2 regions of the Peribacillus sp. QJM3NY_7 genome follow, and region 2 is predicted to be linked to the other one. Evidence: predicted binding sites of a transcription regulator. Region 2 holds the regulator's gene; the other holds the start of a gene.

Region 1 (12,659 bases), 380 kb from region 2:
GGACTAGAAACGATTACGGTGAAGTCCGATGAAAATGGGTTAGTCGACCTTGAAGATTTAAAACGTGTTGTCGGACCTGATACGGCGGCCTTGATGCTGACGAACCCCAATACATTGGGATTGTTTGAAGAAAATATTTTGGAAATGGCACAACTTGTCCATGATGCAGGTGGGAAGCTTTATTATGATGGAGCGAATCTGAATGCAGTCCTATCAAAAGCACGACCGGGTGACATGGGCTTTGATGTGGTTCATTTAAATCTCCATAAAACATTCACAGGCCCGCATGGAGGCGGCGGCCCGGGTTCTGGTCCTGTAGGTGTGAAGTCCGACTTGATTCCTTACTTGCCTAAACCTCTTATAGTCAAGCAAGGCGAGCAATTCGTCCTTGATTATGATCGTCCGCAATCCATTGGCAGGGTAAAACCTTATTATGGTAATTTCGGAATAAACGTGAGGGCATATACGTACATCCGTTCAATGGGTCCTGATGGCCTTAAAGCCGTCACAGAGAACGCGGTCATCAATGCCAATTATATGATGCGCAAGTTGGAACCTTATTTTGACTTACCATATAATCGTCATTGTAAGCATGAATTCGTATTAAGCGGACGCCGGCAAAAGAAATTGGGGGTAAGGACGCTCGATATAGCTAAAAGATTGCTGGATTTCGGGTATCATCCTCCAACCATTTACTTCCCGTTGAACGTGGAAGAAGGAATGATGATAGAACCGACTGAAACCGAGTCAAAAGAAACGCTGGATGCGTTCATCGACGCGATGATCCAGATTGCCAAGGAAGCGGAAGAAACCCCGGAAATCGTTCAGGAAGCTCCGCATACAACCGTAATAAAGCGGCTTGATGAAACACTTGCTGCAAGAAAACCCATTTTGCGTTATCAAGCCTAGATTAGTAGCTTACACGAAAAAAATCCCTGCCTTCCGGCGGGGATTTTTCATGTTTATGTAAGATTCCATTAAAGTCCAACTGTTGACTTTCTTTTACTTGAGCTATGGAATTAAAAAGAGCCCATGCCGAGATGGGTCTTATTTCTTTGCTTTGATTTTCCCGGTCCACATCTTGAAACCGCCCTTTAAGTGAAAAAGTTCCCTGTAGCCCTTTTTGTATAGCATGGCTGCAGCTCTGCCGCTGATGATTTCGCTTTGAGCGTACAAATATACAGGCTTGTCCGGCCTAATTTCGACCAAGCGGGTTTTCATTTGAGTCATAGGGATGTTTCTTGCGCCTAAGATATGACCATTTTCGAAATCATTCGGTTCCCGCACATCAATTAGCTGCACTTTTCTGTAGTTGGCGATAAATTCGTCCTGTGTTAGTGTTTTAACGATTTTACGCTGGCGGTACCAATTAAAAAGTGAATACGCAATAACCACTCCGAGGATGATGAGCAGAGTATATAATATTTCCAAACATAAAAACTCCCTTCTACCTTAACGAATACAGACAATCTTTATTATATAATTGCTTTACCCAATAATCAAAAAGAATTTTCATCAAATTCTTCATGACTTGATAGCACTTTCTTTTTTAGAGTGTTAAAGTCTGTTAAACTACTACATGTGAGTTTTTTGTGGGGGATTGAAAAACGTCTATCGAAACGAGGGGTAAGGATGACTAAAGAAAAATGGGGTTTTATAGATTCGGGGTATTGTTCACCGGCTTTTAATATGGCGCTGGACGAAGCCCTGTTAAACTGGCAAAGCAAAGGGGAAATTCCGCCGATCATACGCTTTTACGGCTGGGATCCAGCGACATTGTCGATCGGTTATTTTCAAAAGGCAGAAGCGGAGATTGATCTGGAAGAGGTCAAAAGGCAGGGCCTTGGTTTTGTTCGCAGGCCGACAGGAGGACGAGCGGTACTGCACGAACATGAATTGACTTATAGTGTAATCGTTCCAGAATCCTATCCGGGAATGCCAACCACCGTTACTGAAGCTTATCGTGTCATTTCTGAAGGAATATTGATGGGGTTCAGGAATCTTGGATTGGATGCTTATTTTGCCGTGCCTCGGAGCGAACAGGAAAAAGCGGCTTTAAAATCGCCCAGGTCTTCCGTCTGCTTTGATGCACCTAGCTGGTATGAACTGGTCGTTGAGGGCAGGAAGGTCGCTGGCAGCGCTCAAACCAGGCAAAAAGGCGTCATCCTTCAGCACGGGTCCATTTTGCTTGAGCTTGATGATGATAAGCTCTTTAGCGTATTTAAATTCTCAAATGACAGGGTTAAAGAGAGAATGCAAAAAAACTTAAAAAACAAAGCTGTGGCCATGAATGATATTGCCGGGAGAAAGATAACCATCCCTGAAGCGAAAGAAGCTTTCGAAAAAGGTTTTGCCGAAGGACTTTCGGTCGATTTAGAGCCATATGTCCTCACTGAAAAGCAATTGCTGGAAGTGAAGGCAATTGCAGAAAGCAAATATGAAAGCGATGAATGGAATTTCATGAGATAGAGTAAGCATAATTAGAGTGGATAATAAAAAGTTTTTTCAGATTTGTTTGACCGAATAACACATTCCTTGCAGGGATAAGCCCTAAAAGGGATGGGGAAAAAGCAAGGTCCAAATTAATTGAAATCTGATGAAAAATTATTATAAATCGACATTTTCCTCCCTTTTGCTAACTATATTAATTGATTTAACGTTTGACAAAATTAAAAGTTATTCAAAACAAACACAATATATAGTAGTTGAAATATTTAATACGACACTATATGTTGATTTTTGAGTTTCGCTATGATAAATTTAGGGTACTTGTTAAGCGAAACGGACATGTAAGGCTACATAAGGATTTTTGCGGCAGCAAGAACGGATCATGAAACATATAAAGGAGAGGGAATTATGTCGGTTGTAATAAAAGAAGCTTTAAAGGTTGATCTAGAAAGGTTGAATAAGGATATTTCTTTATTTCCCCAGGTTCACCCTGTAACTGCTGATATGAAAATGGCGCATAAGGGAGTGTCCCGTCTAGTCATGCTTGACCGCTATTCTTTTAAGGATACTGAAAAAATCACACTCTCGGCAGGCGATTTCGTCGTGTTGACGATTAAGGAAGATCCGAAATTCCCGGCAAGGGGTCTCGGTTACATCGTTGAAATTGATTGGGAAACCAAAAAAGCCAAGGTATTGGTGGATGAAGAATTCCGTGGCGTATTGGATAATCCGGAAGAAGTTGAGACGGGAATTGTAAACCGTCCGTTGGATATAATCGAAAAGCCTCTTGAAATATACTATGAACAAATTGCGAAACGTAATGCAACGGGATTGGCATCAGTGGAAACCACGGAAGAAAAAAGAACGGAATGGTTCAATAAATTCTATGAAGAATTAAAGAACCTTAATTTCGTCCCGGCAGGCCGAGTATTATACGGTGCAGGTTCCAATACGGATGTTACTTATTTCAACTGCTATGTAATGCCATTCGTACCGGATTCACGTGAAGGTATTTCAGAACATAGGAAACAAGTGATGGAAATCATGAGCCGCGGCGGCGGAGTGGGTACGAACGGATCGACACTGCGTCCAAGAAACACTCTGGCAAAAGGGGTCAATGGAAAATCCTCGGGGTCAGTGTCATGGCTTGACGATATTGCAAAACTGACGCATCTTGTTGAACAGGGCGGCAGCAGACGAGGCGCGCAAATGATCATGCTTGCTGATTGGCATCCCGATATTGCAGAGTTCATCATTTCCAAAATGCAAAATCCAAGGATTTTGCGTTACCTAGTGGAAAACACCAAAGATGAAGCCATCAAGAAATATGCCACGGATAAATTGAAATTCACGCCGCACACGGAACAGGAAACGGCTATGTATCAAGGGATCATCAATTATAAGGAGATTCCTGGCCAAGGCGGGTTCAGCGAGAAAATCATTAGGGATGCAGAGGAAAAGATCCGTACAGGCGGAACATACAGTGTCCATAATTCGGATTTCTTGACTGGAGCCAATATCTCCATTTGCCTGACCAAGGAATTTATGGAAGCGGCTGAACAAGATGCGGAATATGAATTACGTTTTCCTGATGTTGAAAGCTATAATGCCGAAGAAATGGCCATTTACAATGAAGAATGGCATAATGTCGGCGATGTTCGCGAATGGGAGAAAATGGGTCATAAAGTCCGTGTTTACCGTAAAATCCGGGCTAAAGAGCTTTGGAACTTAATAAATATTTGTGCAACATATTCTGCTGAACCAGGTATTTTCTTTATCGATAATGCTAATGAAATGACGAATGCCAAAGCATACGGTCAACAGGTTGTAGCCACGAACCCTTGTGGAGAACAGCCATTGGCCCCATATTCAGTATGTAACCTTGCTGCTGTCAATCTGGCTGAAATGGCTGATAAAGAAAGCAAAACGGTTAATTTCGAGAAACTTAAGCAGACAGTTGAAGTCGGTGTGCGCATGCAGGACAATGTCATTGACGCAACTCCTTATTTCTTGGATGAAAACAAAAAACAGGCACTGGGCGAGCGAAGAGTTGGACTAGGTGTAATGGGTCTGCATGACCTGTTGATCTACTGTGAAACGGAATATGGCTCTGAAGAAGGAAATATCCTGGTTGACAAGGTGTTTGAAACGATTGCGACCACAGCTTACAGGGCTTCGGTGGAACTTGCTAAAGAAAAAGGCAGTTTCCCGTTCCTGATCGGGTCAACGGACAAAGAAACCAATGAGCTTAGAACACGTTTCACACAAACCGGATTTATGGAAAAAATGCCGGAAGATATCAGGGAAAGTGTTGCTGCGCATGGTATCCGTAACTCTCATTTATTGACAGTGGCTCCTACGGGAAGTACAGGAACGATGGTTGGGGTATCAACAGGTCTTGAACCGTATTTCTCCTTCACGTATTTCCGCAGCGGCCGTCTTGGTAAATTCATTGAAGTTAAGGCTGACATTGTACAGGAATACTTGGATCGCCATCCAGAAGCAGATACAGAAGAGCTTCCAAAATGGTTCATTTCCGCTATGGAATTAGCTCCAGAAGCACATGCTGATGTTCAATGCATCATTCAACGCTGGATTGACAGCTCGATCAGCAAGACGGTCAATGCTCCAAAAGGATATACTGTCGAACAAGTTGAAAAGGTATATGAACGTCTATACAAAGGCGGAGCAAAAGGCGGAACGGTATATGTGGATGGCAGTCGTGACAGTCAGGTCCTTACGCTCAAAGCGGAAGAAAACCAAATGGACGAGCAGCTTGAAATGGATGAATTGACAGATGTGGAAGAAAAGAAAAAAGTTGTATTGGTCGATACGATAAATGAGCTGCGTTCGACGAATGTTACAATTGGTTCGGAAGTGGGTAACACTTGCCCCGTATGCCGTAAGGGTGAAGTTCAGGAAATGGGCGGATGCAATACGTGCACGAATTGCGGAGCGCAATTGAAATGCGGGCTATAAGCTGATGCAAAGGAAGTCGTTAAGTATGCTGCAAAGCTATCTTAACGGCTTTTTTTAGAGTCATTAATCCAGGGCAGTGACAGCCTGTTCAATTAAATACCAATAAAGAAGACCGAATCATCGTAAATTCGGTCTTCTTTTCACGTTCAATCAACCATTTTCATTTTGCTGCCCTATTTCCTTTTCGGCTAGATATTGGTTGCCATCTTTCAATACCGAAAATTCATCGACGGAGTCTCCCGGTATATTCCTTGGATTTGGAAATTTATTATCTGTTTGAACGGTGATCGTTTGTTTTCCCATTCCATTTGTCAAGAAGTCTCGTTTATTAGCCATATCGCATCTCCTTCATTTTGAATTTCCAAGTAAAAACAATCATGAGGATAAAAGAATAAAGAAAAACTATCCTTATTAATTAGATTGTGTAGTTCGATTGAAAGTATGAACAAATCGAAAAAAGAATGGAGATCGAAATGAAACCATTTATGCCACAGTTAGTATATATCGAGCCAAGGGCATTGGAATACCCGCTTGGCCGGGAATTGAAGAAGAAATTCGAGGATTTGAACATTGAAATCCGTGAGACCACGTCGCATAACCAAATTAGGGATCTTCCTGGAGAAAATGATCTGCAAAAATATCGTGTCGCCAAATCGACACTCGTGATAGGAATCAGAAAAACATTGAAATTCGATTCTTCAAAGCCATCTGCTGAATATGCCATTCCTCTTGCTACAGGGTGCATGGGGCATTGTCACTATTGTTATTTACAGACGACACTCGGATCAAAGCCATATATTCGGACATATGTGAATCTTGACGAGATTTTCGAGGCTGCCGAAAAATATATAAATGAGAGAAAGCCTGAAATTACCCGTTTTGAGGCAGCGTGTACATCGGATATCGTCGGAATTGATCATTTGACACATTCATTAAAAAGGGCCATAGAGTATTTTGGGAAAAGTGAATATGGGGTTCTTAGGTTCGTCACTAAATTCCATCATGTCGATCATCTGTTGGATGCTGAACATAATGGAAAAACGAGGTTTCGCTTCAGTATAAATTCACGTTATGTGATAAAAAATTTCGAACCCGGGACTTCGAGCTTCGAAGAACGGATGGAAGCGGCACGTAAAGTGGCAGGTGCCGGATATCCCCTGGGTTTTATCGTAGCTCCAATATACCGTCATGAAGCATGGAAGGAGGGCTACCATGAATTATTCGAACGGTTGAGTGAGGCCTTAAAAGGGGTGGATATCCCTGACTTGACTTTCGAATTAATCCAGCATCGGTTCACTGGTCCAGCAAAAAAAGTGATTCAAAAAAACTATCCGAAAACAAAATTGGAACTGGACGAAACGAAGCGTAAATATAAATGGGGCCGATATGGAATTGGTAAATATGTTTATCAAAACGAGGAAGCGGCAGAACTGGAAACGACCATTCGTGGGTATATAGCGGAATTCTTCCCGAAAGCGGAAATTCAGTATTTTACCTGAATCAAGGCAATTTTCTTTTTAAAACTGTCATAAATCGCTCTAATCCTGCTTAGAAATGTAAAGACCGGATTAGGGGAGGGCAGCTATGATTATTGACGGCGTTTTTTCCGGAGGCGGGATTAAAGGCTATGGTTTAGTGGGAGCCCTGCAGGAATTAGAAGAAAAGGGATTTGTATTCCATCGAACAGCAGGTACGAGTGCAGGATCCATAATTGCAGCATTCGTAGCGGCTGGGTACACGGGAAAAGAAATGGAAAAGTTTTTTCTTGATATAGATTTAAGCGGCCTGCTGGATAAGAGGCGTGGTCTTTTGCCTATCCCATTTGCTAAATGGCTTCTTTTATACTGGAAACTGGGCCTTTATAAAGGCAACGCCTTGGAAGCATGGGTCGCCGGTAAACTTGCCGAAAGGAATGTAGTTACCTTTAAGGATGTTCGGCCGAAATCACTCCGTATCATAACCTCTGACATTTCAAATGGGAAATTGGTCGTACTGCCTGATGATTTGCCTAATTATGGAATAGACCCGAGCGCTTTTCCAGTGGCAAAGGCAGTAAGAATGAGTTGCAGCATTCCGTATTTCTTTGAGCCAGTCAAACTTAATGTCGGAAAAAGCAAGTTCCTTTTTGTTGATGGAGGTGTGTTAAGCAATTTTCCAATGTGGTTATTCAATTCAGATCATGTTAGAAAGGAAAGACCGGTCATTGGCCTGCGGTTAAGCGTCGATGAGATATGGAAACCGCATGAGGTGGATAATGCGGTTGAATTATTCTCCGCACTATTCAAAACGATGAAAGATGCCCATGATGCTAGGTATATTTCCAAGAAACACGTCCATAATATTGTATTCATCCCGATGAAGGGAATTTCTGCAATGGATTTTAATCTGAATGATGAAAAAAAGGGTGAATTGATCAATAACGGCAGGCAGTGTACGAAGGAATTCCTTAAAAAATGGACTTATTGATAATAAATAAAAAATCGGGCTCTTAAAAAGAAGCCCGATTTTTCTTTTTATTCTTTTTCCCTTCGATGACGGTTAAGTGACTATCCGTTTTCTTTCTCCATTTTATTTTCTTTGATGATTTTGCTGCAGAGAAGCTAGCCACATTATCTTTTTTCGAAGTTCGGTTTTTTAGCCTTTTTTTCGATTGGCGGGCAGCCTTTCGGAATGCTTGCTGCTCTTTCTTAACTGGTTTTCCCTTTGTTAATCCGGTATAAATCATATAAATAATCCCTGCGACAATGGCTATTATGAGAATGTTTCTAAAAAAGCCAATCGGGTCATTAAATAGTCGGCTCAATAGTCCGAGGACTCCGAGGGCGATGATTCCGTATATCATGAAAGATATGAAACGTTTCAACAAAGACACCTCCTTAAGAGCATCATAAGCATTTTTAGCTTATTTTAAACATTCTAAATGTAAAATATTTGAAAAAATGAAGATCATTCATTTAGTTAGTATATGATTTTTCATCATCAAAATGTGTATAGATGTTTTACACAATTACATCCGATTCTAAACCTTTTTTGGTCTCTTTTTCCATCCTCAATAATTCTTGGAAGGATGCCAATGCGACTTCGACTTGATCATCGGTAGGGGCTTTGGTTGTCAATAACTGAAGCCAAAGGCCGGGATAGCCAAGGTAACGCAGGATGGGAGTGTCCCTTACTTTGTTAGTCAACTGCAAGACTTCGAATGCTATGCCGAGCACGACGGGGATAAGCAAAATGCGATTGACGACACGAACCCATAGCGGATCCGTTGGTACAAGAAGATAGATAAACATCCCTACAATGACAGTAAATAAAATAAAACTGCTGCCACAGCGATAATGAAGGCGGGAACTTGACTGCACATTCGCAACCGTCAATTCTTTTCCGCTTTCAAAGCAATTAATCACCTTATGCTCTGCTCCATGATACTGAAAGACCCGCTTGATCAATGGCGTCAAGGAAACTACATAAATATATACGAGCAGTAAAATCAGCTTGAACAAGCTTTCCACTAATACCTGAGCCGTATGGCCACTGAAAATGGGTTCTGTCAATTTTGCGAGGAAGACAGGAATCAAGGTGAAAAGCAATTTCCCAAATAGGAAGGAGATCACACCGATAACGGCAACACCTAGCCAAAGACTTAATTTAGAGGGGTCTTTCGTTTCTTTTTTCGTTTCTACCTGTTTTTCCCCGTCTTCTTCTTCTTCATACTGTTCAGTTGAAAAGTTAAGATGTTTCGAACCGGTGGCACTTGACTGAATCAGTGATACGATACCCCGTAGAAACGGTATTTTTTTTAAGCGGTTTACAACAGGTTTCGATTCACGCGGCAGATGATAATATACAATCGTCGAATCTTTGCGGCGTACCGCAGTGACTGTGTGATGTTTGCCACCGAACATGACGCCTTCCACTACAGCCTGCCCTCCATAAACGGGTTTTTGAACCTCAGACATTTCTACACCAACCTAATAGTTATTCACGTAGCTCTCTCATGGGTGCTAACATGTGTATTATCAAGCATCACAAGGGTTTAAGGCGGTCCTCCAAAATGGAATGGAAGCTTTATCCCTTACAATTGCTTTTTGAATGTTGAATCACAGGAAGGTATTATCCTGTGTACATTATAAATTTCAACAGAGGAAGGGGATTTTCCTCTGAAAAAAGCAGATTATTTATGATTTAATCATACAGAATTAATCACAAAACCTCTAGTGATTCTCCTCCCCAATAATAAAAAAAAATAGTTCTATTTAACAAAGGGCATACTACGTAGCGGAGGTGTTTGATATGTCTTCTAATGAAAATGGACAAATTCAACAGGAATATCAAAGCATGTTAATCTACAATGTACTTGCTGTCGGTTTTGTTGGGGGGGCTTTAGCAAGTTTTATCGGAATCCTAGCCTATTATGTTAACTTTATGGATTTTAGCCCAAAATTCATACTGACTTCGTGGTCAAATATGACCTGGATCGATCATTGGCTCGGTACGGTAATGACCATGATTTTATTCGGAATTTTATCCGTGGGGATCGCTTTTATATACTATAGTCTCTTTAAAAGGATGAAGAGTATTTTTCCGGGTATTTTTTTGGGGGTGGTCTGCTGGGCTTTACTTGTATTTGTCCTGAAACCGATGTTCATCGATTTGCCAACTTTTTATAAAATGTCAGCAAATACGGTTATAACAAGTGTATGCATTTTTATTATATACGGTCTTTTTGTAGGGTTTTCTATATCATATGATCATCAGGAATATATACGCCATAAAAACAAGGCCGAGAAGCAATCGGAAAGCTGATTGCTTCTTGGTTGTAAAAAAGTAGTAAGACAATTTGGAATTATGATAGAATGTTCATGGAAAGCAATCTTTTAACATGAGCAGGTGTTTGATGATGACAAAAATCTTACTAATCAATGGTCCGAATTTAAATCGCTTGGGGAAGCGGGAACCTGCGCATTATGGATCCTCGACGCTTGCGGATGTGGAAGCGCAATTAATGCTGCAAGCACAAGGGTTAAATGTGGAATTAACCTCTTTTCAAACTAACCATGAAGGAGCGATTATCGACAAGCTCCATTGGTCAGAGGATCATGGGATCGACGGGATTATCATTAATCCTGGGGCTTTTACTCATTATAGTTATGCGATTCGTGATGCAATAGCCGGAATTGATGTTCCAGTGGTGGAAGTGCATATTTCGAACATACATGCCCGTGAAAGCTTTCGACATGAATCAGTGACCGCTGCGGTATCGGCGGGACAGATTGTCGGCTTGGGGATACACGGTTATGAATTGGCGTTGCAGGCGATCACAAAGATTGCAAAGGGGGAAATTAAATGAATAAACTAATGCGCTTAAGAGCCTCGATGGAAAAGGTGGGCATTGATGGTTTTTTGATCACCAGTACATATAACCGCCGATACATGACCAACTTCACGGGAAGTGCAGGCGTTGTCCTCATTTCCCAAAAAGAAGCTAAATTCATCACTGATTTCAGATACGTGGAACAAGCGGGCAAGCAGGCACCGGACTATGAAGTCGTTCAACACAAAGGAACCATCATGGAAGAAGTCGGCAAGCAGGCTAAAGCGATGAACATCGGCAAGCTGGGTTTTGAGCAAGAGCACCTGACTTATGCTACATATAAAGCTTATGAAGCGGCCATTGATGGCCAACTTTTGCCGGTGTCTGGGGTTATTGAGAATTTACGCTTGATAAAGACTTCGTCAGAGATTAAGATATTAAAGGAAGCGGCTGCTATTGCTGATGCTGCGTTTACGCATATTCTGGATTTCCTGCGTCCAGGGATTACGGAACTGGATGTATCCAATGAACTTGAATTCTTTATGAGGAAACAAGGGGCAACTTCTTCTTCCTTCGATATTATAGTAGCATCCGGCATAAGGTCCGCACTTCCGCATGGAGTGGCTACTGATAAAATCATCGAAAAAGGCGATTTTGTCACATTGGATTACGGGGCATATTATAACGGGTATGTGTCTGACATCACTCGGACATTAGCGGTTGGCAAGCCAAGTGAAGAACTTATTAATATTTATGACATTGTTTTAGAAGCTCAACTGAGAGGAATGGCTGGGATCAAACCCGGTATGACTGGCAGGGAAGCGGATGCACTAACTCGAAATCTAATTGAAGAAAAGGGATATGGGCAGTATTTTGGACATTCGACCGGACATGGAATCGGCCTTGAAGTTCATGAAGGTCCAGCATTATCCTTTAGGTCTGATATCATTTTAGAACCAGGTATGGCTGTAACCGTTGAACCGGGCATTTATTTACCGGGCGTAGGCGGAGTGCGGATTGAAGATGATACAATCGTTACAATTGACGGTAACGAAGCACTTACTCATTCAACTAAAGAGTTAATCATTCTGTAAACATGTACATGTAGGAGGACAAATTTATGATTTCTGTAAACGATTTTCGCACGGGTGTTACGATTGAAGTAGACAATGGAATTTGGCAGGTTATCGAGTTCCAACACGTTAAACCTGGTAAAGGTGCAGCTTTTGTACGTTCTAAACTTCGGAACCTTCGTACGGGTTCAATCCAGGAGAAAACATTCCGTGCTGGTGAAAAAGTTGCTAAAGCACATATCGAAAACCGCAAGATGCAGTACCTTTATGCAAGTGGAGACAGCCATGTATTCATGGATAACGAAACGTATGACCAAATCGAGCTGCCGGCTTCAAGCATTGAACGTGAACTTAAGTTCCTAAAGGAAAATATGGAAGTACATATCATGACTTTCCAAGCGGAAACTCTTGGTGTCGAACTTCCAAACACAGTGGAACTAGAAGTGGCGGAGACTGAGCCTGGAATTAAAGGCGATACATCTTCAGGCGGCACGAAATCAGCCGTACTTGAGACAGGCCTTTCGGTTCAAGTGCCATTTTTCATCAACCAAGGTGACAAACTATTGATCAATACAAATGAAGGTTCTTACGTATCACGTGCATAAATGAAAGAAGGCCGAGATTAATATCTCGGCCTCAAATTGCAGACAAAAAGGTTTCGGAATGGTTTCATTCCGAAACCTTTTTGATTTTTTATGGGATTGGACTTCATGATGACGCAGATGATCTGCTTCTTCCGTATATTCATGCCAATATGGAGTGCCACCACTTTCTGAAGGTCCTTACTTTCTGTACAACACTGTGATAAAAATGAACGAGTCCTGCACAAATGCAATTGGATGATTTGT
Region 2 (12,659 bases):
ATTGAGACCCTTGAGGAAGTATTGCCGAATGCTGAGATTTATATTATGAATGATGATGGAAACACAATGAAGTACTTGCCGCTTCGCTCGCTTGAAAAGGAGGAAACGAAAAAAACTCCTGCCACTGATGAAGCTGCCATACCTGAAGAAGAAACGAAAAAAGGGAATGCATCGGAAGAAAAAGCGACAGGGGAAGGGGGCACTAAACAATGAGTGGAAAAATAATAGATTTCTCTGAGTTGAAAAAAGGGGATTTTCATTGGAGGGGCTATGTGAGAATCGGCATTTTCCTGATTATTTTCATCGCGCTGCTGCTAATCATCTTCACCAATGTCTATATCGTCAAAGAGGGCGAATACAAGGTCGTCCGCCAATTCGGTGAGGTGGTAAGGATCGATAAGACTCCGGGATTGAAGGCGAAGGTGCCATTCATTCAGAGTATCATGACCTTACCGAAGTATCAGATGACTTCCGATGTTTCCGAAGCGGAAATCAATACGAAAGATAAAAAACGGATGCTGATCGATAACTATGCAGTTTGGAGAATAGAAGATCCGAAGAAATTGATTACAAATGCAAGGACACTTGAGAATGCCGAAACGAAAATGGAAGAGTTCATCTATTCGGCAGTTCGTTCAGAGCTGGGCCAGCTGAATTATGATGAGATCATCAATGATGAGAAGTCATCCAGGGGAAGTTTAAACGACCGCATAACCGAAAAAGTCAACGATTTGCTGCAAAAGGACAGTTATGGAATCAGCTTGACGGATGTCCGGATCAAGCGGACTGACCTGCCTTCCGAAAACGAAGCATCCGTCTTCAAGAGGATGATTTCCGAGCGGGAATCGAAAGCGCAAGAATACCTGTCCAAAGGTGATGCGAAGAAAAACCGTATCATTGCGGATACCGATAGGAAAGTGAAGGAACTGCTTTCTACTGCGGAGGCTGATGCAGAAGTGATCAGGGCAGAAGGGGAAGGGGAAGCAGCGAAAATCTATAATAAATCGTTTTCCAAAGACCCCGAATTTTATAAACTATACCGGACTCTTGAATCCTACAAGAAAACGATTGGAGATCAAACGGTCATCGTTCTGCCTTCTGATTCCCCTTATGCCAGCTTGTTGATGGGAAATACTAAATAACCTTGATGCCGTCATTTTTCTTTCCGCTTCTACTCATGGTAGAATAGAGAAGGAAAATGAACGGCTTTTTGCGTTTTTATATAGAAGCTATATCTACATAAACCTGTATGACTGGAGGAAGACGGATTTGGATAAAAAGCTAGTGCTCATAGATGGAAACAGCATTGCATACCGTGCGTTTTTTGCGCTTCCGCTCTTGAATAATGATAAGGGGGTCCATACGAATTCCGTGTACGGATTCACCATGATGCTCAACCGCATTCTTGAAGAAGAAAAGCCAACGCACATACTTGTGGCATTCGATGCGGGTAAAACGACATTCAGGCATGCATCATTTAAAGAATATAAGGGGGGGCGCCAAAAAACGCCGCCAGAATTATCCGAGCAATTCCCTTTCATTCGGGAGCTGCTTGATTGTTTTCAAATAAAAAGGTATGAACTGGAGAACTACGAAGCCGATGATATTATCGGTACGCTGTCTTTACAAGCGGAAAAAGATGGTTTTGAAGTGAAGGTCATTTCCGGTGATAAGGACTTAACGCAATTATCCTCCCCTAGTACGACAGTTTCCATCACGAAAAAGGGGATTACTGAAATTGAGGAATACACTCCAAAGCATATACATGAAAAATACGGTCTATCCCCTTTGCAAATCATTGATTTAAAAGGGCTGATGGGAGATGCCTCCGACAATATCCCCGGTATTCCGGGTGTTGGTGAAAAGACTGCCCTTAAATTATTGCATCAATTTGAAACGGTTGAAAACCTTCTGCAGTCGATTGATGAGGTAAGCGGACAAAAATTGAAAGAGAAAATTGAAGAACATAAAGACCTGGCCTTATTAAGCAAAGAGCTGGCTACGATAACGAGGGAAGCGCCGCTTGAAGTTTCCGTTAACGAGACCGAGTACACTGGCATGGATCAGGATCGGGTCATCTCATTCTATAAGGAGCTTGGTTTTTCGACTTTACTCGATAAATTGGATGTAACGGAAAGCGCACCGCTTGAACAGGAGAAGATAGAGGTGCACACTGCTGAAATGACAGAAGGAATGTTTGCAGATGAAAGTGCCTTGTATGTTGAAATTTTAGAAGATAATTATCATCGAGCCGACATAATAGGGATCGCCATCAGTAATGAACAAGGTCATTTTTACTTCAATGGAGAGGATGCTCTGAGTTCCGATGCATTTAAATCCTGGGCAGAGGATGAAACAAAAAAGAAAACGGTTTTCGATGCGAAGCGTACGGTCGTGGCACTGCGTCATCGGGGAGTCGAAATAAAAGGCATCGATTTTGATGTGTTTTTGGCATCCTATATCCTTGATCCGGCAGAGTCAGTGGACGAAGTCGCAGAAATCACGAAAACCCAAGGTACTATCCGGCTTGAAACAGATGATGTTTTTTATGGAAAAGGTGCAAAACGCAAAATACCTGAGGAAGCGGAATTGAGGGAGCATATCGCCAGAAAATCGAAGGCGATCTTTTCTCTGAAAGAACCGATGATAGATAAGCTGCAAGAGTTCGAGCAGTATCACCTATTTACGGAACTGGAGCTGCCCTTGTCGATCATCCTGGCAAATATGGAATGGCAGGGAATCAAGGTGGACATAGGCCGACTGAAAAACATGGGACAGGAATTAGCCATTCGCTTAAGAAATATCGAAGCGCGAATTTTCGAATTGGCTGGAGAGGCGTTCAATATCAATTCACCTAAACAGCTTGGGGCCATCCTGTTTGAAAAGTTGGAGCTTCCGGTCATGAAGAAAACCAAAACAGGTTATTCGACTTCAGCCGATGTGCTGGAAAAACTGGAGAGCAAGCATGATATCGTTAAGGAAATACTGCTGTATCGCCAGCTTGGTAAGCTGCAATCCACTTACATTGAAGGATTGCTTAAAGTGGTCAATGGCAAAACGGACAAGGTGCACACCCGGTTCAACCAAGCATTGACCCAGACCGGCCGGTTAAGTTCTACAGATCCCAATCTCCAGAATATCCCGATCAGACTGGAAGAAGGAAGGAAAATCAGGCAGGCCTTCATTCCTTCCGAAAAGGATTGGATCATTTTTGCTGCCGACTACTCCCAGATCGAATTACGTGTCCTGGCGCATATCGCCAATGACAGCGGATTGGTGGAAGCATTCCAGGCCGGGATGGACATCCATACAAGGACAGCCATGGACGTATTCCATGTATCGGCAGATCAAGTCACCTCGAACATGAGGCGCCATGCCAAAGCGGTCAACTTCGGAATCGTTTATGGTATAAGTGATTACGGACTATCGCAAAGTCTTGGAATCACGAGAAAAGAAGCTGGAGAGTTCATCGAGAAGTATTTACGAAGCTTTCCAGGTGTTCAGGAATATATGGAAGAAAGCATACATGAGGCCCGTCAAAAAGGATATAGCACGACTCTGATGCAAAGAAGGCGATATATACCTGAGATAACAAGCAGGAATTTCAACATCAGGAGTTTTGCCGAACGGACAGCGATGAACACGCCGATTCAAGGCAGTGCCGCTGATATCATCAAGCTTGCCATGATCAACATGAATAAACGCCTGAAAAAGGAGGGGCTCAAAACGAGAATGCTTCTACAGGTTCATGATGAATTGATTTTTGAAACCCCTCCTGAGGAACTCGAAATCCTTAAAGTGATCGTTCCGGAGGAAATGGAAAATGCCATTGAATTGAACGTGCCCCTTAAAGTCGATTATGCTTTCGGGCCAACATGGTTTGATGCCAAATAATAAAAGATAGGTGATTGCAATGCCAGAACTTCCAGAAGTGGAAACAGTCAGAAGAACGTTAGAGCAGCTCGTACTCGGAAAAGAGATCAAGGAAGTGTCCGTTTTCTGGCCAAAGATCATTAAAGCGCCTGAGCCTGTCGAACAGTTTCAGGATGCCTTAAGGGGGCAGACGATTTCTGCAATAGGCCGTCGGGGCAAGTTCCTCATTTTCACCTTGGATGATTATTCGCTGGTTTCGCATTTAAGAATGGAAGGGAAATACGGCGTTCATCCAAAAGAAGAGCCGTATGATAAGCATACCCATGTGATCTTCACTTTCACTGATGGCAGTGAACTTCGGTACAGGGATGTCCGGAAATTCGGAACAATGCATCTATTTGCCAAAGGGGAAGAATTTGAACAGTTGCCCCTGCTGCACTTAGGGCCTGAACCGTTATCCGAAGATTTTACTGTCGAAGGTCTTCGTGCGAAGTTGGCAAGAACCAATAGGAAAATCAAGCCCGTTCTCCTTGATCAAACCGTTGTCGTCGGGATTGGGAATATATATGTGGACGAGTCGTTATTCCGTTCCGGTATCCATCCGGAGAGAATGGCATCTTCACTCTCGTTGCAGGAAATCGAAACGTTGCATGCTGAAATCATTGCGACGTTAGGTGAAGCTGTGGAAAAAGGCGGAAGCACGATTCGTTCATACATTAATTCCCAAGGGCAAATCGGCATGTTTCAGTTGGAACTGAATGTTTATGGAAGAAAAGGCGAGAACTGCAAAACATGCGGCACGCCACTTGAAAAACTGGTTGTTGCAGGACGCGGCACACATATTTGTCCGTCATGCCAGCCGCTAAAATAGGTCATGTTTATTCAAACACATCGGATGGGCTCCTTCCATATACTAGGGTAGCAACGAGTAGGGAAGGAGTAATATTCCGATGTGGCTACAAATTATTTTTCTCGCTTTTGCAGTTAGTATTGACGGATTTGGCGTCGGTTTGACATTCGGTATGCGGAAGATGAAAATCCCCTTAAGGTCAATAGCGGTCATCTCATTTTGTTCTGCATTGAGTTTAGGTATAGCGATGGTCATCGGACAATTCATCAGTCAGCTCATATCTATCGGGGCGGCTGAAAAAACAGGCGGCATCATCCTCATTTTTCTTGGTGCCTGGATGGTATACCAGTATTTTAAGCCTGAAAAGGATTTGAAAGATGATAGATATCATGAAAAGATCATCTTTAATTTTGAAATTAAATCACTTGGGGTAGTCATTAATATTTTACAAAAACCATTGAATGCCGATTTTGATAAATCAGGTACGATAACAGGCGTTGAAGCGCTTGTTCTGGGGTTTGCACTTTCGCTGGATGCGTTCGGGGCCGGAGTTGGAGCGGCTATGATCGGGATTTCACCGATCATCCTCGCAGGGTGCATCGCTGTTATGAGTTCGATTTTCATTTGGAGCGGAATTCAAAGCGGAAAATTGCTTTCAAATAATAAAGTTGTCCAGCATTTGACCTTTCTCCCAGGTGTATTATTGATCATCATCGGTTTATTCAAATTATGATAAGGTTAAAAGGGGGGAGCTTATGGGACAAATCATCGGAATCACCGGAGGCATTGCCAGTGGGAAAAGCACTGTCAGCCTCTATTTACAGGAACTCGGATTCACGATTGTCGATGCAGATCTGGCTTCCCGTGCTGTCGTTGAGCCAGGTGAAGAAGCCTATCACCAAGTTGTGAAAGCATTTGGAGAAGATATCTTATTGACGGATGGGAATATAGATCGCGTAAAGCTTGGGTCGATCATATTTAATGATCAAGAAAAGAGATTGCTGTTGAATGGTATCGTGCATCCTGCCGTCAGGAATTGGATGCGGCTGAAAACGGAAGCGGCACTATCATCAGGAGAAGAAACGGTGTTCATGGATATTCCGCTCCTATTCGAAAGCAAGCTGACATTCATGGTGGATAAGACGCTTTTGATCTATGTGGATGAGCAAGTACAATTGAAGCGATTAATGAATAGGAATGGTCTTTCGGAGACGGAGGCACTTGCCAGGATCAATTCGCAAATGCCCTTGGCCGATAAAAAGGCCTTAGCGGATGCCGTCATCGATAATAATGGTGACATTAATGAAACGAAGCGGCAAGTGAAGGTCATACTTAGCGAATGGTATGTCATTTAATCATGATAAAAAGAAGAAACCGCCCGGTTTCTTCTTTTTATGTTGAAAAAATAAAACAATCCGCATTTTTATTAGCACAATTCCTCTGAATTATGTTATACTAATTACATGTGAAAGGTAATAAGTATAACACTAATATTTCTGGAGGGTCCGAACAATGAATTCAAGAATAGCGATTAACGGATTTGGGAGAATTGGAAGAATGGTTTTCCGAAAAGCCATATTAGACGAGAGTTTGGACATTGTTGCCATAAATGCAAGCTATCCAGCTGAAACTTTAGCACACTTACTAAAATATGATACGATACATGGTAAATTCGACGGTATCATTATAGCTGAAGATGATTCAATAGTAGTGAATGGCCGCCAAGTAAAACTAATAAATAACCGCGATCCAAAGCTATTGCCTTGGAAAGAGATGAACATAGATATTGTAATTGAAGCCACTGGCAAATTCAATGATCGTTCTAAAGCGGCTCTTCATTTAGACGCAGGAGCAAAAAGAGTAATATTATCAGCCCCGGGTAAAAATGAAGACGTTACCATTGTAATGGGAGTGAATCAGGAGGTGCTGGAAATTGACAAGCATTTCGTCATATCCAATGCATCTTGTACAACGAACTGCCTTGGACCTGTTGCAAAAGTGCTTGATGAAAAATTCGGCATAAACAACGGTTTAATGACAACGATACATTCTTATACAAATGATCAAAATAATATCGATAACCCGCACAAAGACTTGAGACGTGCCCGTGCCGCTGCGGAAAGCATGATTCCTACGACTACAGGAGCTGCAAAAGCCATCTCGCTAGTGTTGCCGCAATTAAAAGGCAAACTTCATGGAATGGCGATACGAGTACCGACACCAAACGTATCTTTAGTCGATCTTGTTGTGGATTTAAACCGTGATGTCACGATTGAAGAAGTGAACCAAGCCTTCATCGACGCTTCAGAAAATGAACTCAAAGGAATCATGGAATTCACGATGGAACCTTTAGTTTCCAGTGATTTCAAAACGAATCCACACTCTGCAATCATCGATGGATTGACAACGATGATGATCGGGGACAGGAAAGTGAAGGTCCTTGCTTGGTATGATAATGAGTGGGGTTACTCCAACCGTGTAGTGGACCTTGTAAAATTGGTTGGCTCCGAGTTGAAAAAAATGTCCGAAGTCGAATTATCAGTAAAATAAAATGAAAAACCCGAGCCTGCTAAAATTTTTTAGCGGGCTATTTTTCATGCAGTGATCCATGAATTCCCGGCTGCTTTATGGCACTGAATAAACAAAAGACGGAATTTGCTCCACATTGGAACCTTCGCTATATCCCCATTACATATAAAGCTTATCTTTCCAAAAATTCAATTTGGAGTTGCAAAAAAAATTCAAACCATATATACTATGAATCGTGAACTTCTTCAAAACGGTTTGCATGATGGCTACTTAAAGGGTTAGGACCTCTTTGGACTAACTTTCCCCCGTGGTAGTTATCAGAACTTATTTTTAAATCATTGTAAGGGGGAAGCTTAATATGGAAACAGCTTACACTATGGAAACAATGGGTAGACATGTCATTTCTGAACTTTGGGGTTGTGACTTTGAAAAACTGAACAATATCGATTTAATTGAAAAGATTTTTGTTGACGCTGCTTTGAAATCAGGTGCAGAGGTACGAGAAGTTGCCTTTCACAAATTTGCTCCACAAGGAGTCAGCGGGGTTGTCATCATTTCTGAATCACACTTAACGATTCACAGTTTTCCAGAACACGGCTATGCGAGCATTGATGTCTATACATGCGGTAACTTGGATCCGAATATTGCGGCAGATTATATTGCAGAAGCTTTGAATGCGCAAACACGTGAAAACATAGAATTACCACGTGGATTAGGTCCTGTACAAATGAAAAAAGCCAATATAAGTGCCCTATAAAAAAATGTATACACAGAGATGCCATGGGTGCATCTCTTTTTTAATGCAATGAATCGGCAGTCTGATTCACTTTATTAGAGAGGATTGCCTTGAAGCACAATGCCCTTGGCAACGGTGCTTCAACGGCAGAACAAAAAGTGCCTGCTGCCGGAACTTACACTTTTTACTTGTACTGTCCGTTCCTTTTAATATAAGATTAAGATAGAGAAGTAATTCCTTGGGGAACATTTAGATAGGGGAGTCCTACATAAAATACGGAGCTGATAATGATGAAATGCCCATCATGTCAATATAACGGAACAAGAGTGCTCGATTCCAGGCCAGTCGATGAAAGTAAATCGATTCGACGACGCCGTGAATGTGAGGCATGTGGTTTTCGATTCACGACATTTGAAAAGGTGGAGGAAACACCGCTTATTGTAGTGAAAAAGGGCGGGACACGTGAAGAGTTCAGTCGTGATAAAATCCTGCGTGGCTTAATCAGGGCTTGCGAAAAACGTCCGGTTCCCTTGAAAGAACTAGAGCAAATTACCAGTTATGTAGAAAAAGAACTACGCAACCAGGGCATATCGGAAGTGAAAAGCGACAGTGTCGGCGAAATGGTAATGGACAAGCTGGCAGAAGTCGATGAGGTTGCCTATGTAAGGTTCGCATCCGTCTATCGACAATTTAAAGATATCAATGTCTTTATTGATGAACTGAAAGATTTAATAAATAAAGAAAGAAAGTAGAGCTGAAGATTCACTTTGGCTCTTTTTTCACTACATCTTTTGAAAGGTTTGAATGGAGATGTCAATGCATTGGCAAGAATTGCTCCCAGCTGATTCATATTTGGTCTCATCTGCGGGGCTGCTTCATGATTATGATCGGAAAATACTTACCCGACTATATCAACCTCTTATTGGACCTATCTGCATTAGCCTATATATGACGTTATGGAGTGAGTTGGAGGAAAACAGGCTATGGTCGGAAACCTCCTCGCATTATCAATTAATGAATACCATCGGCCTTAAGTTAGGTGATATTTACGAAGCGCGCCTTTTACTTGAAGGAATCGGCCTGTTGAATGTATATAAGAAATCGAAAAATGAAACGAAGGAATTCATTTATGAGTTAAACCCGCCGCTTTCACCCCAGCAGTTTTTCACGGATGGAATGCTGAATATTTACTTATACAAAAAAATCGGTAAAGCTCAATTCAACCGGTTAAAGAGGTTCTTTTGTGATGACCATATCTTAACCGATCAATATGAAGGTGTGACTAAATCTTTTGCGGAAGTATTCTCATCAGACCATTTGGACTCTTTATATGTAACGGATGAAGCGAAAAACGAATGGAAACCGGTGCCTGAACAGCAATACATCGATCGGGCGGAAGGCGTTGAGCCATCGGGGTTTGATGACTTATTCGATTTTGACCTTTTATTTGCCGGGATGAAATCCTCGATCGTGCCGAAAAAGGCTTTTACTCCTAAAATAAAAAGTACGATTGCCAAACTCGCTTTTTTATATGGCATTGATCCGCTGGAAATGCAAAAACTAGTAATGGATGCCGTTTCATTGGATGATGAGATTGATGAGGAATTGCTTAGAAAGGCGGCAAGGGACTGGTACCAGATTGAACGGCAGGCCGATATGCCTTCCCTTGTCAATCGGGTGCAGCCAATTCGTGAACGGACACAAAAAGAAGAACCGAAAACAAAGGAACAAGAGTTAATCCGTCATTTGGAGACGATTTCCCCGAGGGAGCGGCTGATGCAATTGTCTGGCGGTGCAGAGCCGTCAAGCGGTGATTTGAAAGTGGTTGAGGGCGTGATGATCAACCAAAAGCTGAATCCGGGTGTCGTCAATGTCTTGATTGAATATGTCATGCTCAAAACGGATATGAAGTTCACGAAAGGTTATGTGGAAAAGCTGGCAGGCCATTGGGCACGGCTAAAGGTCTCAACAGTCGTCGAGGCGATGGAACTGGCCAAAAATGAACATAGGAAATATCAGGACTGGGCTCAAGGAAGCAGGAATGCTGCGAAGGGCAGCCGGAAAAAGGCGATACGGGAAGAAGTGGTTCCTGAGTGGCTTGAGAAAAAAGAAGAAGCACAGCAGGAGCAGAATGCGGATCAGCCTGAATTGGATGCCCAAAAACGCGAACTTCTGGAGAAATGGAAGCTGTGGAAAGCGGGAGGTGAAATGAACGATGGAAAAGATTAATAGGTCCCTTAATAAATTGGCCAATACAAATCAATTTCAACAGCGTTATGAAAAGCTGAAACAGGAGATTTTTGAAAACGAACAAGTGCGGTTATTCATGAATGCCAACAGCTCGACGGTCACGAAGGAAATGATTGATAAAAACTTGGGGAAGCTTTATGAGTTCACTTCACAGAGCAATAAGTGTGATAAATGTCCGAGCTTGGATGGCTGCATCAATATGATGCAAGGGTATTATCCTAAATTGGTGGTGCAAGGAAAAGCCCTGAACCTGCATTATGAAGTCTGCCCGAGGAAATTGGCAGAGGATGAAAAGCGGAAACGGGAAAAGCTGATCCGCAGCCTGTATGTACCGAAGGATATTTTAAAGGCCAGCATTGAAGATTTTACCCAAACGGATGATGAAAACAAACGCTTGTCTGTCCTAAGTAAAGCGATGTCGTTCATTATGGAATATGAGCCGGGTAAAAGGCAAAAAGGCTTGTATATATATGGGAAATTCGGTGTTGGGAAAACGTACTTATTAGGTGCGATCGCCAATGAACTTGCAAAAAGGCAAATTTCCTCCCTTATAGTCTATGTACCTGACTATTTGAGGGAACTTAAGGGATCGATAGGTGATAATACGGTCAATGAAAAAATTGAAATGGTGAAAACGGCACCTATCCTCATGCTTGATGATATTGGAGCGGAATCCATGACGAGCTGGGGACGCGATGAGGTTTTTGGTCCGATTTTGCAATTTAGGATGCTGGAAAACCTGCCGACATTTTTCACTTCGAATTTTGATATGAATGGCCTGGAGAACCACCTGACCTTTTCACAGCGCGGTGAGAAAGAAGAAGTGAAGGCGGCCCGGGTACTGGAAAGAATTCAATATTTAGCCGAGCCGGTCAAGCTTGATGGCGTGAATCGGAGAAGATGAAGAAAAGTGGTCTCTTAATGGAGGTCACTTTTTTCTTCTTACAAGGCCCATCCTACTTCTAAACACGTCCCCATCCCCATATACATGAAAAAAGAAGCAAGGGGGAAGGGGGGATGTCGTAGTGCAAATTTTGTTTCAAAACGATTCAGAGGCATTGAAATTACTGAATTTCGTTTCTGTCCATCCACTGGGGGCAGAATTTCAAGCATATATTCGATTTATTCCGCAACAAGGCATGCATGTGGATATGACGGAATCTTCAGGTGATGAATGGCTAATTCTGCTTCGTGATGCATTCCATTCTTTTTTATTGGAAGAAAAGACGCTTCCTGTTCTGGAGCAAATTATAGTCGGTAAATTTTTTTATAGGGAACGGGAAGAAATTGAAGCCATCATTGAAATTGCATCATCCATCATCGAGGCGGAAAGAGCCAGGAATCAAGATGGAGCATTCAGTACGGAGAAACGATTGATTGAGGAAGGACTTCAAAGCATCTTGGCTGGAAAGGTATCTTTTTCATTCGATTCTTTTACGACCTTCCGTTTAAAATCGTTTCAGCACACTTTGGAAAAGTATGTCGTCAAGGCGATTGATGAATATAAGCTGGAACAGGACTATCAAAATTTCATTGCTACGCTCCGTGATTGCCTTCAAGGGCAGGAGTCGAAATTAAGAAAGCTTCACCTTGTCAACCGGGACGGTTTTCACTTCTATGATCAGAAATTCAGCAAACTCGACCGTCCAAAAATCAATAGTATGATTGACAGGAGGCTTCTTGCCAAAAGCTCACTTTTTCTCGATACGGTGATACTTGCCCCGCTTTTATCGATTGCTCCTGAAAACTTGTGCATCTATACCGATGACAAGGAAGAGGGGCTCATCCAGACCATTTCAAGGATTTTCGAAGAACGGGCGACTATCTTGCCACTTTCATCATTTTCTAGCAGTTGAATGAACTTTCGTGGAAAAAAGAAAATTAACCTTGATTTTCGCCGTATAACAAATTATAATTTCCTACATACTATTAAAAAACTAAAAGTTATGATGAGGACAAGGGTATTCTAGTCGCCGATTATCAGAGAGGGAAGCCAACAGGCTGTAAGCTTCCTATTCGCATGGAACACTTACCACCTTTAAACTTCGGCTCGGAAAGCAGGCATTCTGCGAATATGAGCTGACGGGAAGCTGCCGTTACCAAGTTACAAGTGCCATTTTGCCGTGAAAAGCAAGCTGGAACGAGGGTGGAACCGCGGGTTAATGATATTTATTACTAAGCTCGTCCCTGTTTTATACAGGGGCGGGCTTTTTTGTGTTGTAATGGAATCAAAAACCTGTAATTTGTTCGAACAAATAAGAAGGAGTGAAACTGAATGTCAGAACTACTGAAAATATCTTTTCCTGACGGAGCGGTCAAGGAGTTTGCTAAAGGCACAACAACTGAAGACATCGCTGCATCCATCAGTCCTGGTTTAAGGAAAAAATCCATTGCCGGAAAATTCAATGGTGAATTATATGA

What was found. Region 2 encodes NrdR, which represses ribonucleotide reductase genes. Its sites were predicted from a motif close to AACACNATATATNGTGTT; they were not measured.
Region 1: a site for NrdR is predicted at 2,689-2,706, ahead of AC0VX1_RS17195 (vitamin B12-dependent ribonucleotide reductase). Genes of this name have one in related genera too.

Annotation. Positions count from the first base shown of each region.
Region 1 covers NZ_CM149663.1:3,588,627-3,601,285, reverse strand. Annotated here, with positions in the region: gene gcvPB (aminomethyl-transferring glycine dehydrogenase subunit GcvPB) at 1-909, shown strand, start outside; gene AC0VX1_RS17205 (rhodanese-like domain-containing protein) at 1,048-1,431, opposite strand; gene AC0VX1_RS17200 (lipoate--protein ligase family protein) at 1,633-2,469, shown strand; gene AC0VX1_RS17195 (vitamin B12-dependent ribonucleotide reductase) at 2,857-5,427, shown strand; gene AC0VX1_RS17190 (hypothetical protein) at 5,578-5,763, opposite strand; gene splB (spore photoproduct lyase) at 5,901-6,926, shown strand; gene AC0VX1_RS17180 (patatin-like phospholipase family protein) at 7,012-7,893, shown strand; gene AC0VX1_RS17175 (SA1362 family protein) at 7,916-8,290, opposite strand; gene AC0VX1_RS17170 (DUF1385 domain-containing protein) at 8,427-9,383, opposite strand; gene AC0VX1_RS17165 (YqhR family membrane protein) at 9,718-10,230, shown strand; gene aroQ (type II 3-dehydroquinate dehydratase) at 10,325-10,774, shown strand; gene AC0VX1_RS17155 (M24 family metallopeptidase) at 10,771-11,832, shown strand; gene efp (elongation factor P) at 11,859-12,416, shown strand.
Region 2 covers NZ_CM149663.1:3,966,500-3,979,158, reverse strand. Annotated here, with positions in the region: gene hflK (FtsH protease activity modulator HflK) at 1-213, shown strand, start outside; gene hflC (protease modulator HflC) at 210-1,142, shown strand; gene polA (DNA polymerase I) at 1,270-3,894, shown strand; gene mutM (DNA-formamidopyrimidine glycosylase) at 3,914-4,744, shown strand; gene ytaF (sporulation membrane protein YtaF) at 4,824-5,456, shown strand; gene coaE (dephospho-CoA kinase) at 5,479-6,078, shown strand; gene AC0VX1_RS19020 (glyceraldehyde-3-phosphate dehydrogenase) at 6,236-7,273, shown strand; gene speD (adenosylmethionine decarboxylase) at 7,629-8,009, shown strand; gene nrdR (transcriptional regulator NrdR) at 8,279-8,740, shown strand; gene AC0VX1_RS19005 (replication initiation and membrane attachment family protein) at 8,805-10,217, shown strand; gene dnaI (primosomal protein DnaI) at 10,204-11,142, shown strand; gene ytxC (sporulation protein YtxC) at 11,264-12,094, shown strand; gene thrS (threonine--tRNA ligase) at 12,514-12,659, shown strand, end outside.